2 regions of the Lysinibacillus sp. FSL M8-0134 genome follow, and region 2 is predicted to be linked to the other one. Evidence: predicted binding sites of a transcription regulator. Region 2 holds the regulator's gene; the other holds the start of a gene.

Region 1 (8,854 bases), 1.2 Mb from region 2:
AATTTTAATGAAGAAGAGTTTATTTATTGTCCCTGCTGTAGCAATCGGTATTTTCACTGGAGTTTCTAGTGATGCGTCTGCACAAGAGTTAAATTCTAATACTCAAGCTGCTGAAGCTCAAGTACAAGCTATTACTACTAGTAGCATTTATGATAATGCACCTGAATTAAAAAACGGTTACAAATTAAATAGTCAAACAAGTAATACATATCCTATACAACGTTACAAATTTTACTATGATGGAAATGATGGATATGCACATATTTTATTCCAACCAGAAGGTAATCAAAAGTTAAACGTTTTAAACGGTAACTTAATTTAGGCATTCTCCATTTCTAATTGTTTAATACGTGCTGTTAACGCCTCAACAGACCCTTCAGCTGGTATTGATTTCGTTGTTCTTTTTGTGTCTGTTTTCATGGATGGACGCCCCTTTTTCTTGGAAACAAGAGCATCATAACCACCAACTTCAAACTTTAATTTCCAACCCCGAATTAAGCCAGAAGATGAAATATTAAAGAGAGCAGCTGTATCAACTGAAGATGTACCTGTCTCGTTCATATAATTTTTTGTTAAAGGCAGCTAAAAAAGAAGGTGAGCAGTAATGGCTTACACATTTAAACAAACCTTCTTGCCAGCAAGCAAGTATTCAATTAAGGCAACATACACCATTGTGCCTCAATTTATAACTGTGCACAACACAGCCAATGATGCTACTGAAGCAAAGGAAATTGAATACATGATTAACAACAACAATCAGGTGTCTTATCATGTTGCTGTGGATGATAAAGAAGTAATACAGGCAATACCATTTTACCGAAGTGCCTGGCATTGTGGTGATGGTGGAGGTGACAAAGATCCGAACGCACTAAAGAAAAGCAACCGTACTTCTATAGGTGTAGAAATTTGTTACAGCAAAAGTGGTGGTGTTCGCTATGGAGTGGCAGAGGAAAACGCAGTTCAATACATTTCTAAGCTATTAAAGCAATTTGGTTGGGGCATTGAGCGAGTTAAGAAGCATCAAGATTGGAACGGTAAATATTGTCCGCACCGTATATTGGCAGAAAATCGCTGGAATAGTTTCTTGAAACGAATTGAAGAAACAATGAAGCCGATGGAAATAGGAAAACCAACAGAAAAGGATGAGGATATTATGAAATTCACTAACTCAACAACAAAAGGTGCGGTACGTGATTACATTAAACAAGCCGTGGATAAAAAGTTAATTGATAAGTCATGGTTAGATAAATTCGATGCTGGGACATTAACTGGTGGTGATTTTAAAGGATTGGAAATTATCATTGCTCAACGTAGCAATTAATGGCAAAAGCCCAGGTACTCATTAAATTGAGCCTGGGCTTAGTGTGTCCAATTTACAGTAAACTATTAAAGTATAGACTTTGAACAATTTTATTGCTTTTTTAAATTATTTCGTTAATTATGCGATTTATCCAATTAGTAACTAACCGATCTCTCTCTTCGAAAGCTATATTACTTTGCATCTTTAGATAGTGTAAATCTTTTTGTAGTTTGGGCAATTTTTCTCTTAAAGTGAAATTATTTTCAGATTCCTCGTCTATAAAAATTAATTTTTGGTCATTCACTAATGTTTGGTATACTCGGCCTGTATACTCTAGGTCATCAATATAAACATTAACATGCCCTCTAACCTTAGGGTGAACATAAACATGATTTCCTTTAAGTTTAGAGAGTGAATACATGAAAGCCTCTAATCTTATTTTATTAATATAAAATTTGTGGCCGTAATAGAGTTGTTTGTGTTTCTTTGGGTTAATATCAAATACCTCATATCTAACACAAATATCTGTTCCCTTAGGTCGTTTCTTATTAGTCCAATGAGAAAAAGGTAACAGCCGTTCTTTTACTAAATAATCAATATTACTATGATCCAAATCACACCCATAGCTTAATATAAAAACTTCTTCATGTTCATTCACTTAATCGGAGTCCCCCATGCAGGTAAGCTATTATGTCTTAAAAGTGTTTGTCCATGATGATATTCAAAACCATCATATTTAAGGTGGTAGTGCCAGTTAGTTACAGTTTTATTTTGTTCAAGGCCTACATGTCCTCTCATAATAGAATTACCATTTTTTCCGTAAATTTCAAAAATGTGTTCACCTTGTCTAATTCCATTTGCCCCAGAACCTTCTGGTCCTACGAATTTAGAATAGCCATGTTTATCAATTTCTTTTTCAGCTGCAGCTATCCATTTATCCTCAATTTTATCTTTTACTTCCTCACCAATCTCTTTTTTTATTTTATCACCCATTTTCTTTTTAAGTGCATCTTTAATCAATACTCTGATTAATACATTTGCTAAACGGGGTTGAATGTTATCATTGTTAGTTACATTCTGTGAAACAGCAAAGGCATTTAAAGTTACCGATGGATAATTAATATCATAAAAATATTTTAGTAATGCAATATTTTGATCTTCAAGACCATATGAATTAAGGACAGTAATATCAGCATTTTCAAGAAATAAACTGCTATGTTCAGAAATAATATCTAAACTTAATTGTATATCATCTTCTGTTAAATTTGTTTCTTGTCTAATTAAATCTAACCCATTTTGAGTGTTGGCAGTGCTAGTTAAAGGTAAAGTTAATTGAAGAATTAATGTAAATATTATTATTATAGATAATTTGTTAAATATTTTTTTCATTTTTGACTCCTTGTATTTCAATTTTATTAATATTCCGGAATATTAAGGAAATCATCTCATTTTAAATAATATTTTTCAATAATTTCCTTAAAGAAGAAAAATTCCTAATATTAACAATATTCTTTGTGGCTAATTATTTTCTTACCTAAATTTTCGGTAGCAGGGGTTTTCTATTTCCATAAATTTAATCTTGTCAAAATACAAACATCTGTTCTACAATTATACAAACAAATGTTCTGTTTAAGGAGAGCTTAAAATGGCAGCTAAAACAAAAGCAATAAAAAAGAAAAAGGAGCCTAAACACCCAGAAAGAGATGAATTTGATTTAGAGGAAATAGTAAATGCATTAACTGAAGTTATAGAAGAAAAACAAAACAAAGTCTTTAGCATCTATAAACGCGACGAAGCTCTAGAAGGTACAGTCACCAAAATGGATGCAAACACAAAACTAATCCATATTAAAGATAAGTACTACAACATTCATAAAGTACATTTCTTAGATATTTTAAGTATTTCAGATACTGAATATTAGTGGAGAGTGATTTGTGATGCTACATGATCGTGGGAATATGAAATGGACATCAATGATGCTACCAGAGCATCTAAAGTTGATAAAGGAGTGGAAAAGAGAGCAATTTTACGATAAAAAGCGAGAGTTGGCTGAATGGGAACTTGAAGAAATCGAGCAAACAACCCAACGCGCTTTTAAAATGAGGAAACTAATCAAATTAACACTATGGGACCATAACAAGCTACATGATGAAATAGGAAAAATAACAGGAACAGACTTGTATAGGAAAGAACTACTTTTAGATGCTGATTTATCAATAAAACGTATTCAATTTGAGAAGATACAAAAAGCATAATTGGTAGATACAGATGATTAAGCCTGATGAGCGTAGAAATGTACATGAATATATCCTATTGGATATGGCAGTAAAATCTTTACAAAATGACTACGATAAACTAGGGAATCTAAAGATGTCCAAGGTCTATATCGAAATAGTTGATGTTCTATTAAAAGTTATTAGGCCTGATTATTACAACAAGAAGCGAATGCTAGCCAAACAAAAAATAGAGGTAGTGAAGTGGATTCATATAGACCAATATTTTAGCGATGTTGTGGTGAAAAATCCTGGAGAAGATGTAGTGCTACGGTACGCAAAACAAGCGCTAAAAACCCAAGTTGAAAATCTTATTTTTCAGTACTTAAAGGAGATAAGTGACAGTACAAATACTATTTAATTTTCAAACAAGCATAACCCCGTTCTAAGCAAGGACGGGGTTAAAATATAGTTGTGTTTTTTGAAATAAGTTATTTCTTTACACTAAAAAATAAAGTCTTTAAATCTAGGTTTATTCCACAATCGCGCCCGATTGTGGAAGATTGTTATTAAACTAAGACACCAGTTAGTTGAATAACTTGGGAGCCATTAATCTTAACTATCAATCAAAATATACAGGTTCTTGCTGATTATACAAATGTTTAAATGCAAGTTGAATTTGTGATTCTGTATTTCTTGCCATCGATAATTGTGGTAATTCATTTTCGGCGAAAAATTCTACGGCATCTGTTTCAATACTTTCTTTCGGTTGACCGCCAATGATTTCACATTGGATAAACATTTTATAGACGTGATATGGAGAAGGTGGATGAGGATGGCATTTTTTGTCGAATAAGGCTAATAATTTTATCGGTTTTACATCAAATCCTGACTCTTCTTTTACTTCCTTGACTGCAACTTCACTTGGTGATAAACCTATATCACCCCATCCTCCAGGTAACGACCATTCCCTATCCTTTGTTTCTCTCACCATTAATATTTTATCATTTCTAAATACAACAGCTCTAATATCAACTTTTGGCGTTGCATACCCAGTTTCATTTGCAAATAGTTCTTTTATAGTTGTATTGTCTATAGTTGTATGATTTTCCAAAATTTGAACACTAATATTTCTAATCAACTCAAATCTTTCTACATCATAAACATCTTTAGAATAGGTTAGTCCGGCCTGTGCAATGGATTGAAGTTGTTTTGCCCATTCTAACCATTTAGGTTCCATTCATTATTCACCGCCTACTTATTTTTATCTAATTTTACCTTGTTTTTATTTAAAATTAAACATTCCCAACTTAACTAACCTGCTCGTTAGTTTAAGTAGAATCCTTCACAAATATAATTAAATATTAACTTAAATAATTAAAGTATTCTTATTTAGTGTTATTCAACAATATGGCCCGTTTGTTGAATAAACACCATTTAAAAAAGTCTAAGGAAGAGTAGTAGTATAGAAGTCATCGCAAAAATTTTAGATAAAGATATTATCTCTCAGTGAACGAATCTAAATGGTTACCATCAGTACCTTGATTTACATGTATTCTTGCTTTCACTGACATGAGATAATGTAGGTTAAGGAGGGATAGGTAATGTTATTTACTCCAATTAAACCAATGTTACTTCACATGGGTAACAATGAAGAAATTAATGATAATCCTGATTGGATTTACGATATAAAATGGGATGGCTGGCGCATCCTTTTACACAAGCAAGGCAAACGGATTGAGGCTTTTACTCGACATGGTAACAATGTGACAGCTAAGTTTCCGGAACTTCAAGAAGTTGGACGTTCAATTCAGTCACATACAGCAATCATTGATTGTGAGGGAGTAGTGTTAAAGAATGGTGTATCTGTGTTTGATGACTTCGCTTTTCGGGGTCGACTAACAAACACAAGCAAGATTGAACAGGCTACTTTAACCCATCCAGTAACTTTTGTTGCTTTTGATGTACTGGCAACGGATAAAACATATACAAACAAGCCATTAGTGGAACGCAAAGAAATCCTTTCATCAATAATTGAACCCTCTAATAGCCTGCTTATCACACCTTCTGTAGCAGGTAATGGCAATAATATCTTTCAGCTAACAAAAGACAAAGGCATGGAAGGTATTGTAGGAAAACGAAGCAATTCAACATACAAAACTAATCATAGATCGTATGATTGGTTAAAATATAAACACTTTAAAATCACAGATGCAGTAATCTTAGGTTATAAAGAAAATCCATTTACTATGCTGGTTGGTAAACAGTTAAGCAATGGTAAGTATAAACCACTCGCAAATTTAGAATTTGGATTCAAGCCAGGGGAAAAAACTGCATTTAGAGAAATAGCTAAACAAATCGTTACCAAAGTAGAACGAGATATGATGTGGTTGGAACCTAGACTGTGCTGCAAAGTTCAGTATTTAGAGAAAACTGCATCAGGGTCCTTAAGAATCGTATCGTTTAAAGGTTTGATTTTGATAAAGTTCCAGAAGCAATAAACTGATAACCAGGCGCTCGAATGAGTACCTGGTTATTTTTGTAGGTGCTGTATTGTAACTGCTCGTGCACGTTTATTTAATTATTCAAAAAGTGGTACCCCACAGTACCCCAGATAGTACCCCATTTAAAAGTGTTTATATGAGTTTATATGGAATAAAAATTTATATTAGAAAAATCGATATTTATTTTAAATACCAAGAAAAGCAACGCTCTATTTTTCACCGTTCTAATTTCCTCAGAGCAAAAACCCCACCAAATCAACATTTTTACGCTATAATGTAGGACGAGGTGAAGAAAATGTTTGTGAGTGAGAAACAGATTGAAATAAGGTATGCAGAGACCGACCAAATGGGTGTGGTGTACCATGCAAACTACATCATTTGGATGGAGATTGGACGCACACAGCTTGTAAGTGATGCGGGCTTTGAGTATGCCGCTTTAGAAAAAGATGGCTATGTATCACCAGTAATGGATTTATCTATTTCATATAAGGCAGCGATGCATTATGGACAGGTGGCAACTGTGCGCACTTGGGTGGAAAAGCATGACCGTTTACGTACAACCTATGGCTATGAAATTTTACATGAGGATGGCACGGTAGCAGCCACTGCTCAATCCGTACATATTCTAGCGCATAAGGATACATTGCGTCCGGTATCATTAAGTAAAATTGATCCTGCTTGGGATGCCAAATATAAAGAAATTGCTGTTGAGGCAAAATAGGAGAGCAACGAATGGAAATGTTTTTAGCGTTAGGCGCGATTTTAGCGTGTCTAGGTGTTGTTTTAGGTGCTTTTGGTGCACATGCACTGAAGGATAAATTTGCATCACCTCATTATGCTGCCATTTGGGAAACGGCTGTGCAATATCATATGTACCATGCTTTAGGGATTATTGGGCTAGGGATTCTATCTAGTGAGTCTCTTTTAGGAAGTACTAGCCTGCTTTCTTTGGCTGGATATCTTATGTTTACAGGGATTATTTTCTTCTCTGGTAGCTTATATGTGCTAGCAGTGACAGGTGTGAAAAAACTTGGTGCGATTACACCTATTGGTGGGATGTTATTTATCGTAGCTTGGGTGCTTGTTGCGGTAGCAGCATTGGCTTAAAAGATGTAATGAAACGGGATAGTTCTTTATGATTCATATCATAGGAGCTTCTCGTTTTTTTACTCTTTCATACGATAAATGAAACAATTTGTCCGATAATGCGTATTACATAGTGTTTGTAGATGATAAAATAAGTTAAATATCAAGTTGAAGGTGGGAATAATATGGGTTTATTAAAAGCTGGGGTTGGCGCATTAACAGGTGTTTTAGAGGATCAATGGCGTGAATATTTTTATTGTGAGGCATTATCCGCAGATATCCTTGTAACAAAAGGAATGAAGCGTACTTCGAAACGTGGATCAAATAAAGGGAATGACAATATTATAAGCAATGGTTCGATTATTGCTATCAATGAAGGGCAGTGTATGATGATTGTAGAGCAGGGGAAAGTTGTAGAATTTTCTTCAGAAGCAGGGGAATATGTCTATGACACATCAACAGAACCTTCGATTATGTATGGCACAGACTTATCACAGGGAATAATGGAAACGTTCAAGCAGATAGGTAAGCGTTTCACATTTGGAGGAGAGCCTGCGAAAGATCAGCGAGTTTATTATTTTAATAAGAAAGAAATTGTTGGAAATAAATATGGAACCCCTGCACCGATTCCCTTCCGTGTGATTGATCGCAATATTGGTTTAGATATTGACATCGCAATTCGCTGTCATGGGGAATATTCGTATAAAATTATTGATCCATTATTATTCTATACAAATGTTTGTGGTAATGTGGAACGTGAATTTACACGAGATACGATTGATAGCCAGTTAAAATCAGAATTAATGACGGCATTACAGCCAGCCTTTGCGCAAATCTCTGCAAGTGGTGTTCGTTATAGTGAAATACCGGCTCATACTGTTGCGTTAGCAGAGGCACTCAATAAAGTGTTATCTGAAAAATGGCTTGCCACACGTGGCTTAGCTGTTGTGTCATTTGGGATTAGTACACTGAAAGCTTCTGAAGAAGATGAAGCAATGATTAAACAACTTCAGCGTAATGCTGTGATGCGAAATCCAGGAATGGCGGCTGCTCATTTAACAGGGGCACAGGCAGATGCGATGATTGCGGCTGCTAACAATGATGGGGGAGCTATGGCAGGATTTATGGGCATGAACATGGCTACACAGGCTGGTGGCGTTAATGCTAGTCAACTCTATCAAATGAATGAACAAAATAAGCAAGCCCAAATGGCTCAAGCTGCTATGCAAGAACAGACAGCGAAAGCACCTAGTGCATGGACATGTGCATGCGGTCATGAAAATACAGGGAAGTTCTGTTCAGAATGTGGTGCAGCAAAACCAGCTGACGAGGGTTGGACATGTACGTGTGGAGCGGTAAATAAAGGGAAATTCTGTAGTGAATGTGGGATGAAAAAACCAGCAGGCGCTTTACTTTATGCTTGTGATAAATGTGGTTGGACACCAGAAGATCCTTCAAACCCACCGAAGTTCTGTCCGGAATGTGGAGATGTTTTTGATGAGAATGATGTCAAGTAAGGAGATGATGGCCTATGTCAATGCAAGAGGTTGAAAATGCCAAACAAGTGAAGCTTGACTTTGATGCTGAATGTCCGTCCTGTAGTGCATCGATCGAGTTTAATCCTGCAACAGGAAAGCTAACTTGTCCTTATTGTGGCTTTGAAACGGAAATTGCTACGCCGGAGCAAGAAGAGGAAAAAGTTGCCCAGGAAATGGACTTCTTAAAAGCAGAGGAACGTGGGAATTTTAATT
Region 2 (8,854 bases):
GTATGAAATCATCGCTCTAACACCTGCATTAGGCATTACGATTCTGTATATTGGCTATGGAATTGGCATTAGTTATTTGAAGAAAAATGAAGCACTCACTATTTTTGTTGCTTTTACGTCGTTATTATTACCTTATTTACTAGAGTATATGGATTTTAGTGCCGTCATTATTTTACTATTTGTGATCGTATTGTTTGCTGCACTACAATTGGTCATTTATCAGCACAAGCAAAAGCTTGCACTTTATATAGCTACTTTCTTCTCTGTTCTAGCAGTGAGCATTGTAGCGTTTATGAATAGTGATCAGCAAGTTGTTTTTGCACTTGGTTTACTGGTGATTCTGGCAATCTTTTACGCAATTTGGTGTCTACTGTATCGTGTGCAATCAAAATGGAAGCCACTACATATAGGGCTCCAATTTTCTTTAGGCTCTTTTACTTTAATATTGATGAATCTTATTATCCGTTCGCTTGAAAATGGAGAAATACTACTCATTACCTTGATGATTTTATTTGGCGCAATAGCGTTTTATAGCTATCGTAAAAATTGGCAGGAAGTATTGGATAGTGCTGTCACGCTGGCATTTATTACACTATGTAATACCGTACTTCTAATGAATTTACCAAATAACATAGATGATTTACTTTATCCGCTCATTATATTTGCTGGTGTTATGATGAGTTTACGTATACGGGCAAGTATCATGAAGGTAGTTACTTCATTTTTCCTTGTGTTGACATTTACATTAAACTACGTCTTTCATGAGCCAAAACCATTTTTCAGCATAGATCATCTAAGTTTATTCATGCCGATTATCTACCTAATCGTCATATATTTATATGCAAGACGTCCAAAAGAAACAATTACACCATTTGAAAAGGTTATGAAGGATTTATACATCATCGATATTTTAGCAGTGGTCACAGCAGGCTATTTCTTAGCTTATATTGGCAAACTAGACAGTGCTTATTTTGTGGACACAAACGGTATTCCTTATATGATGAGTATTGCATTAGCTGCACTATTTGCAGGCTCTTTACTAGTTGCCGAATCATACAAAGGGCGAGCGTTAACACCAGTTCTCGGCGCATTTTTCCTCCTATTCTCTTTGCTGATTAGCACCAAGACTTCAATGATGGATAGTTTAAATATTATCACTAGATTTGTTTATATTGCAGTCATTGTAGCCATCATCGTAGATATCTTTGTAAAAGGGCTTATTTACCGATTGTATGAAGATCGTCTAGGGAAATATGTCGATGCTATTGTAAGTTCTGGTATTGTACTCACAATGATTTCTATTTGGGGGCTGATTCAACAGTTTACGAATAATAACGTACTAGATTGGAAGCTAAGCATTGCCCTTACAACGATCACATTATTCTTGACGGCCAGTGTTTCATTATGGCTTGGTTCAAAACATCATCTTAAAACACTCCGTACAACAGGCTTTGTCATTTTGGTCATGGCGTTTATTAAGCTTATATTCTTTGACTTATCCGCACTTGATTTATTAATTAGAGCAATTCTGTTTATTACAATTGGTGGGATTGGCATGCTGTTGTCGGGTAGGTTGTTGAGGAAATAAAGAAGAAAAGAGATTCCAATGTATTTTGGAATCTCTTTTTACATTATGTTAAAATGATATCGAAACCTTACTATATTCCCCGCTTTTTAAAGTTCAACATTTCCCTAATCTTACATCATTCATTCTCTATTGTTTTTATCCAAATTTTCCATAACGACAAGTATTTTAATAGATTCTTTAATAACCTAACAATGTTAGAAGGACTTTTTATTGAACAATACTTACATGGATAGGTGAACCATACGATTTGTATGGGCTCCTATTGGTTTAGGAGGTCAAAAAAATGGAAATGGCTTATACAATCTTTATATTTTTATTTGGGCTTGTCTTTGGCTCTTTTTATAATGTGGTAGGTTTACGCGTCCCACAGAAGGAATCGATTGTCCATCCTCCCTCACATTGTACCAAATGTAATAGACAATTAAAGATGATTGATTTAGTACCAGTATTGTCTTATGTGTTTTTAGGGGGGAAATGTCGAACCTGTGGCTATACAATTTGTTGGATATACCCAGCAATAGAAATATGGACAGGTGTTTTGTTTGCCTTTGCTTATTGGCGGCTAGGTTGGGGCATAGAATTTATTGTAGCGCTTTTATTTATCTCCTTGTTCGTTATTATTATTGTTTCGGATTTAGCCTATATGCTCATCCCAGATAGGGTGCTTATATTCTTTTTACCATTCCTCGTTGTAGGTCGGGTACTATCGCCATTAACACCATGGTGGGATTGTCTTGTGGGTGCTGTCGTTGGTTTTGGCATACTATATGTTATTGCGGTTATATCGAATGGTGGCATGGGTGGAGGAGATATTAAATTATTCTTTTTAATTGGACTCGTTCTTGGCACAATCAATACACTGTTAACACTATTTCTGGCGGCAGTTATCGGTATGATTGTGGGGGTTATCATTTTGTTCAAGCGTAAGCAAGGAAGAAAAACACCCTTCCCCTTTGGTCCGTCTATCGCCTTAGCAGCGATCATTGTTTATTTTTATGGTGATTCATTAATCAATTGGTATTTAGGTTTTTGGTAATTGTCAATCTTCAAGTATATGGAGGGAAGCAAGTGAAACCGGTTATTGGCATTACAGCCTTTGTGGAGGATGATTTATCCGCTCATTTAAATGCTGCTTACAGTCAAAGTATTATTGAGGCGGGAGGAATTCCGCTTATTATTCCTTTAGGTGTTGAGGAGGATGCGGCTCAAATTTTAGCTCTTACAGATGGTTTATTGTTATCGGGTGGCTATGATGTGCATCCATTTCTATTCGGAGCAGAGCCATCACCAAAGCTAGGGAAAATTCATCCAGCGAGGGATACAGTTGAACTAGCTTTAATTGAAGCTGCTTTTATACGAAAAATGCCTATTTTCGGTATTTGTCGTGGAATCCAAATTTTAAATGTCGCATTAGGTGGTACTTTATATCAGGACATTGATAGTGACCATTTTAGTACGAAGTTGCTTAAACATGCACAGCAATCAGGTCGAGCTGTAGCTACTCATTATGTACAGATTATTGCAGATAATTTATTAGCAACTATTTTAGAACAAGAGAAAGTTGCTGTAAATTCGTTTCATCATCAGGCTGTGAATGTTCTAGCAGAGAAATTAAAAGTAGCAGCGAAATCAAGCGATGGTATTATCGAAGCAGTAGTTCATGAAGATTTACCATTTTGCTTGGCAGTTCAGTGGCATCCTGAGGAAATGGCCAAAGCAGGAGAAGAGAACGCTAAAAAATTATTTTCAGCATTTGTAGAGGCTAGCTTAAAGTTCAAAAAAGAAGCTTAGAAGGGCATAGAGTAAAGAATCCAATGCTAGTATGTGGATTCTTTTTTTGCGTAAAAAAGAGGATACATGCTCATAAGGAACATATAATCCTCGATACCTATTTTCGTAATTAATGCACACGACGGTAGAGACCAACAACTTGTCCTAAAATAGAAACTTGATCGACAATAATTGGCTCCATGGATGAATTTTCAGGCTGTAAACGGAAATGGTTTTTTTCTTTGAAAAAACGTTTTACAGTGGCTTCATCCTCAGCTGTCATAGCTACAACAATATCACCGTTATTGGCTGTTGCCTTTTGCTTCACAATGACTAAGTCCCCATCTAAAATTCCTGCTTCAATCATTGATTCCCCCATAATTTCAAGCATGAACAATTGATCTTCACTTGTGCCATACGTATCTGGTAGCGGGAAATACTCTTCAATGTTTTCAATAGCTGTAATAGGAGAACCGGCTGTAACCTTACCAACAAGTGGAACATGAATTACTTGTTGCTTTTGAATGGATTCTTCAGGCTCTAGAATTTCAATCGCACGTGGCTTTGTTGGATCTCGACGAATAAAGCCTTTTTGTTCTAATCGAGCTAGATGACCATGAACAGTGGAACTTGAAGCAAGTCCAACTGCTTCCCCGATTTCTCGTACTGATGGTGGATAGCCCTTAGCTCGTACCTCTTCTTTAATAAAAGCTAAAATATCCTCTTGTCTTTTTGAAACTTTTTTCATGAGTGCTCACCTCTTTTTTCTAATATCATTCTTCTTATTTGATAGTATAACAGAATGCGAACACGTATGCAAACATAGGTTCGAAAAGTGTTTGACAAAAACGTTTGTTCGCTTTATTATGAGAACATACATTCCGAACAAACATTCTACAAAAGGGGTTATGAACATGACATGGTTAAAGAAAAACACACATATTTCAATCTTGATGGGAGTTTGTCTACTATTTGCAGGATATCTTTACATTACTGATCCAGGACACGTTAGTTACGCTGAAATTCAAATCGAACACGGGGATAGCTTATGGTCGTTAGCAGAGCAATACCGTGGTAAAATGAGTACTGAAGATTGGATTAAGCTTGTGAAAACAGAAAATGAGCTAGCGGATATTAAAATTGTGGCAGGAAAATCTCTAGTCATTCCTGTAGTGAGTAATCAGGCCGATCCCATCAATACCATTGAAATTGCGAGAAACGAACAATGATCAATAATCAACTGTCGGCTGTTGTCTATTGCCGTGTAAGTACTGAAAAGGAAACACAAAGCTCGTCTTTAGAGCGACAACAAGAAGAGTTACTGCGCTATGCAAAAGAGCAAGGTTATGAGGTGAAGGGCGTTTTTAAGGATAAGCACAGCGGCTACGATGTAGAACGTGAGGGCTTACTTGAAATGCTTGATTTCATTAAAGAAAAGGGGATTAACGCCCTTTTTGTACAAGATGAAACACGTTTAGGACGTGGAAATGCAAGGATGGCTGTGTTGCATTTGTTACAAAAATCAGCAACAGATGTTTTCTCTATGCGTGATGCAGGACCGGTGCAACTAAACGAAATGGACACGATGCTGCTTGAGATTTTAGCGATAGTAGAGGAATACCAGCGTAGAATACATAATGCTAAAATACGTAGAGGTATGCGCCGTGCTGTAGAGAATGGCTACCGTCCTGAAAATAATTTATCGAATCGAGGTAACCCGCATGGTCAGGAGCGTAAGGAACTACCTGTAGATGAAATTGTCAAGCTGCGTAAACGTGGATTTACCTTTGAAGAAATTTCTATAACGCTTAGAGGGTTAGGTTTTGAAGTTAGTAAAGCGACTGTCCATCGCAGATTTCAAGAACATCAAGAAAGATTAGCAGGAAAATGATATAGCCTGCTAATCTTTTTTTATCTTCTGTACTTCGCTATTAATAGGAAGATAAGCTTTCTATGCTTACGTTAGTAGGTAGTTTAAAAGGGTGTTCTTTATTAATTCGATCATAAAACATAATGCCGTTTAGATGGTCGATTTCATGTTGGACAACAATTGCACCATAGCCCTGTAACTGCACGATGATTTCTTGTCCATTAATGTTATAACCTTTAACCTTAACACGTTCATATCTTGGCACAAAACCATGGACTGGTCGATTAACAGATAAACACCCTTCTCCCTCTGGTAAATAAATCATATTTACAGAATGACTGATTATTTTAGGGTTGATCAACATCATTTCATAGTCATCAAAAAATATAGCAAACATTCGTTTATCTACGCCAATTTGGTTAGCTGATAGTCCACTTCCAGGTCGAAGCTTATATTTTTTTGCTAGATTTGGATCTTGGCTATTTTTTAAATATTGCAGCATTGATAATAATGTATGTTGGTCTTCTTTTGTCACAGGGATTGTCACTTCTTGTGTTTGTTTTCGTAATAATACGGAGTCCTCTTTTACGAAATCTTTCATAGTAATCATATAATTAGGATGAAATCTATTCATAGATAAACACCTCATCAATACGACTATTGAGGACTTTAGCAATTTTAAAAGCTAACTCAAGCGTCGGATCGTACTTATCATTTTCAATACAATTGATTGTTTGTCTGACAACCCCGCATTCCTTAGCAAGAGCAGCTTGTGTTATTCCTAATCTTTTTCTCAAAACTTTGATAATATTCTTCAGATTTACTCCTCCATTTTTGTCCGAAGTATTAGACATTATTATAGCGAAAATCTACAAGAGATGTCCAAGGAATTAGACATGTGGAGTGTTTTATTTTTCATACCAGTTGGCATTAAAATTTAGATTTAGCGCTTTCCCTAAATTAATACCGAATTGAATAAAGGCTCTACCACGTGCTGTAATGATATGGCCGTCTTGCACAAAGAGTTCGTCAGAATAATGTCGTAGATCAAAAATCCCTAACTGTCTTATTCCATCTAAAGGCAAACCAACCGTGTATTGTTTGTTTGCTAAAATTCCAGCCTTTGCTAATAAATAGGGGGAGCTAGAGATACTTGCGATAATGCCTTCTTTATCGTGGATTGCACGTATAAAATCGAATATTTCCTGTTCTTGTTGTAGGCAAGATATGTCCACGCATCCTGGCAATACAAGACTATCAATATCAGCTAAGTTCGCCTCGCTTATTAGAGAATCCACTACACAGCATAAACCCGATTCCCCGCGTATTGGTTCATTGTTTAAACCTAGGGTGATGATAGGTTTGCCACCTTGCATTAATATAGACAAGGCCACGCTTAATTCATATTCACTAAATTGAGGGTATAATAATACAGCCGTTTTCTTCATTCACACTCTCCTTTGTTCGTCCACTCTTCCTGCAAAATGGCGTAATAAAATTCATCCCACCAATCTTCACCATGCGGTATACATTTTTTAAAAAAACCTTCACGTCGCATACCTATCTTTTCCATGACCCTATATGAAGCGATATTTTCGGGCTGACATGTTGCAATTATTCTATGAAGCTTCATTTCGGTGAAGCCATAATCTAAAACAGCACGCGCCGCTTCAGAAGCAAACCCACGGTTCTGATAAAGAGGATTTAAAACCCATCCGATTTCATAGGTATGTTCACCAAAGTATCGGTGAAAAACAATATGACCGATCACCAATTGTTGCTCTCTTAAAACAATGGCAAAATGTTTGGCTTGTACATCACTGTTTTCTATTATAAATTTTCGTACCTGTTCTTCATCGAAAACGCCTTCAGGCATGTAATGCATCACCGTTTTATCTGACAAATAGCTATAAATAGCAGGAAAATCTTTTGCTTCAAAATTTCTGATAAGTAATCGTTGAGTTGTAATATTCACGTTCATTCCCCCAATATCTATCAATTTTTCCCTTTTACTATAGTTATACACCTCTAACATCTGGAAGTCATGTGAATAATAGCAAAGAGGTGTTATTAAGGGTTGGTATAACTGCATTTTAAGGGAAACCATGCTATACTTTGCATACTGAAGTCTTTAAGATAGGTATTGAAAGGTGTGTAACAATGTTATCAAAAGAAAAAATTAATCGAATTAATGAACTTTCTGCCAAAGCAAAAAGTGGACAATTAACAGAGGAAGAGGCAAAGGAGCGAACAGCGCTTCGTAAGGAGTACTTAGATACGTTCCGAGCAACAATGCGCGATACGATTGAAAATGTAAAAGTGGTGGATGTAGAAGGTAATGATGTCACACCAGAGAAGGTTAGACAAGCGAAAAAAAATAAATTTCTAAATTAATGTGACACAATTCAATAAAGTATGTATGAAAAACCAAATAGTATAACAAAAGCATTGTTTTCTACAGCAATGTTGACTAAACTGTAAAAGAACAATATATAGGACGAGAAAGGATGTCACAATATAATGACTCAACATGCGGATCTATTAGCAATTAATGCTATCCGAACTTTGTCAATCGACGCTATTGAAAAAGCAAATTCTGGTCACCCAGGTTTACCGATGGGGGCAGCGCCAATGGCTTATACGCTATGGACAAAACAATTACGCCATAATCCAGCCAATCCAAAATGGTATAACCGTGATCGTTTTGTACTGTCAGCTGGTCATGGTTCAATGCTTCTATACAGCTTACTTCATCTTGGAGGCTATGGTTTACCAATGGAAGAAATTCAAAATTTCCGCCAATGGGATTCATTAACACCAGGACATCCTGAATACGGTCATACAGTAGGTGTAGAGGCAACAACTGGTCCTCTTGGTCAAGGGATTGCTATGACTGTTGGTATGGCAATGGCTGAGCGTCATTTAGCGGCTACTTACAATAAACCAGGTCATGACATCGTTGACCACTACACATTTGCACTATGTGGTGATGGTGACTTAATGGAAGGTGTAGCTGCTGAAGCTATTTCATTAGCAGGCCACTTAAAACTTGAAAAATTAATCGTGCTTTACGATTCTAATGATATTTCTTTGGATGGTGACTTAGAAAAGTCATTCTCAGAAAACGTGCAAAAACGTTTTGAATCTTATGGTTGGAATTACTTAAAAGTAGCAGATGGTACAGATGTTGATGCGATTAATGCTGCCATTGAAGAAGCGAAAAAATCAACTGGCAAACCAACATTAATTGAAGTAAAAACGGTTATTGGTTTTGGTTCTCCAAATAAATCTGGTAAAGCAGATTCTCACGGTGCACCACTAGGTACAGATGAAGTTGTTTTAACGAAAGCTGCCTATGAGTGGGCTCACGAACCGTTCAAGATTCCTGCAGAAGTATATGATACATTTACTGCTGCTGCTGAAGTGCAAGGAGCACAACCAGAGGAAGCTTGGAATGCTAAATTTGCAGCATATAAAGAAGAATTCCCAGAGTTAGCAGCTCAATTTGAAAAAGCAATGAATGGTGAATTACCAGAGGATTTTGCTTCTGAATTACCAGTATATGAGGCAGGTAAATCAGTAGCAACGCGTTCTTCATCTGGTGATGCGATCAATGCCATCGCAAA

The links. The regulator LexA, encoded in region 2, represses DNA repair genes until DNA is damaged. The targets are predictions, from matches to a motif close to CGAACATATGTTCG.
Region 1: MKY49_RS12520 (YolD-like family protein) is a predicted target of LexA. The motif match lies at 2,914-2,927, and genes of this name have one in related genera.

Annotation. Positions count from the first base shown of each region.
Region 1 covers NZ_JBBPAJ010000001.1:2,437,607-2,446,460, reverse strand. The annotation lists gene MKY49_RS12545 (hypothetical protein) at 8-322, shown strand; partial or broken gene MKY49_RS12540 (helix-turn-helix domain-containing protein) at 325-567, opposite strand; gene MKY49_RS12535 (peptidoglycan recognition protein family protein) at 605-1,321, shown strand; gene MKY49_RS12530 (hypothetical protein) at 1,422-1,958, opposite strand; gene MKY49_RS12525 (YpjP family protein) at 1,955-2,689, opposite strand; gene MKY49_RS12520 (YolD-like family protein) at 2,946-3,221, shown strand; gene MKY49_RS12515 (YolD-like family protein) at 3,238-3,555, shown strand; gene MKY49_RS12510 (aconitate hydratase) at 3,569-3,934, shown strand; gene MKY49_RS12505 (NUDIX hydrolase) at 4,136-4,753, opposite strand; gene MKY49_RS12500 (ATP-dependent DNA ligase) at 5,118-6,014, shown strand; gene MKY49_RS12495 (acyl-CoA thioesterase) at 6,313-6,738, shown strand; gene MKY49_RS12490 (DUF423 domain-containing protein) at 6,750-7,124, shown strand; gene MKY49_RS12485 (SPFH domain-containing protein) at 7,289-8,620, shown strand; gene MKY49_RS12480 (hypothetical protein) at 8,635-8,854, shown strand, end outside.
Region 2 covers NZ_JBBPAJ010000001.1:1,205,785-1,214,638, forward strand. The annotation lists gene MKY49_RS05820 (DUF2339 domain-containing protein) at 1-1,588, shown strand, start outside; gene MKY49_RS05825 (prepilin peptidase) at 1,872-2,624, shown strand; gene MKY49_RS05830 (gamma-glutamyl-gamma-aminobutyrate hydrolase family protein) at 2,657-3,379, shown strand; gene lexA (transcriptional repressor LexA) at 3,489-4,106, opposite strand; gene yneA (cell division suppressor protein YneA) at 4,273-4,587, shown strand; gene MKY49_RS05845 (YneB family resolvase-like protein) at 4,584-5,249, shown strand; gene def (peptide deformylase) at 5,290-5,862, opposite strand; gene MKY49_RS05855 (helix-turn-helix transcriptional regulator) at 5,855-6,046, opposite strand; gene MKY49_RS05860 (DJ-1/PfpI family protein) at 6,137-6,676, opposite strand; gene MKY49_RS05865 (GNAT family N-acetyltransferase) at 6,673-7,203, opposite strand; gene MKY49_RS05870 (DUF896 domain-containing protein) at 7,389-7,622, shown strand; gene tkt (transketolase) at 7,749-8,854, shown strand, end outside.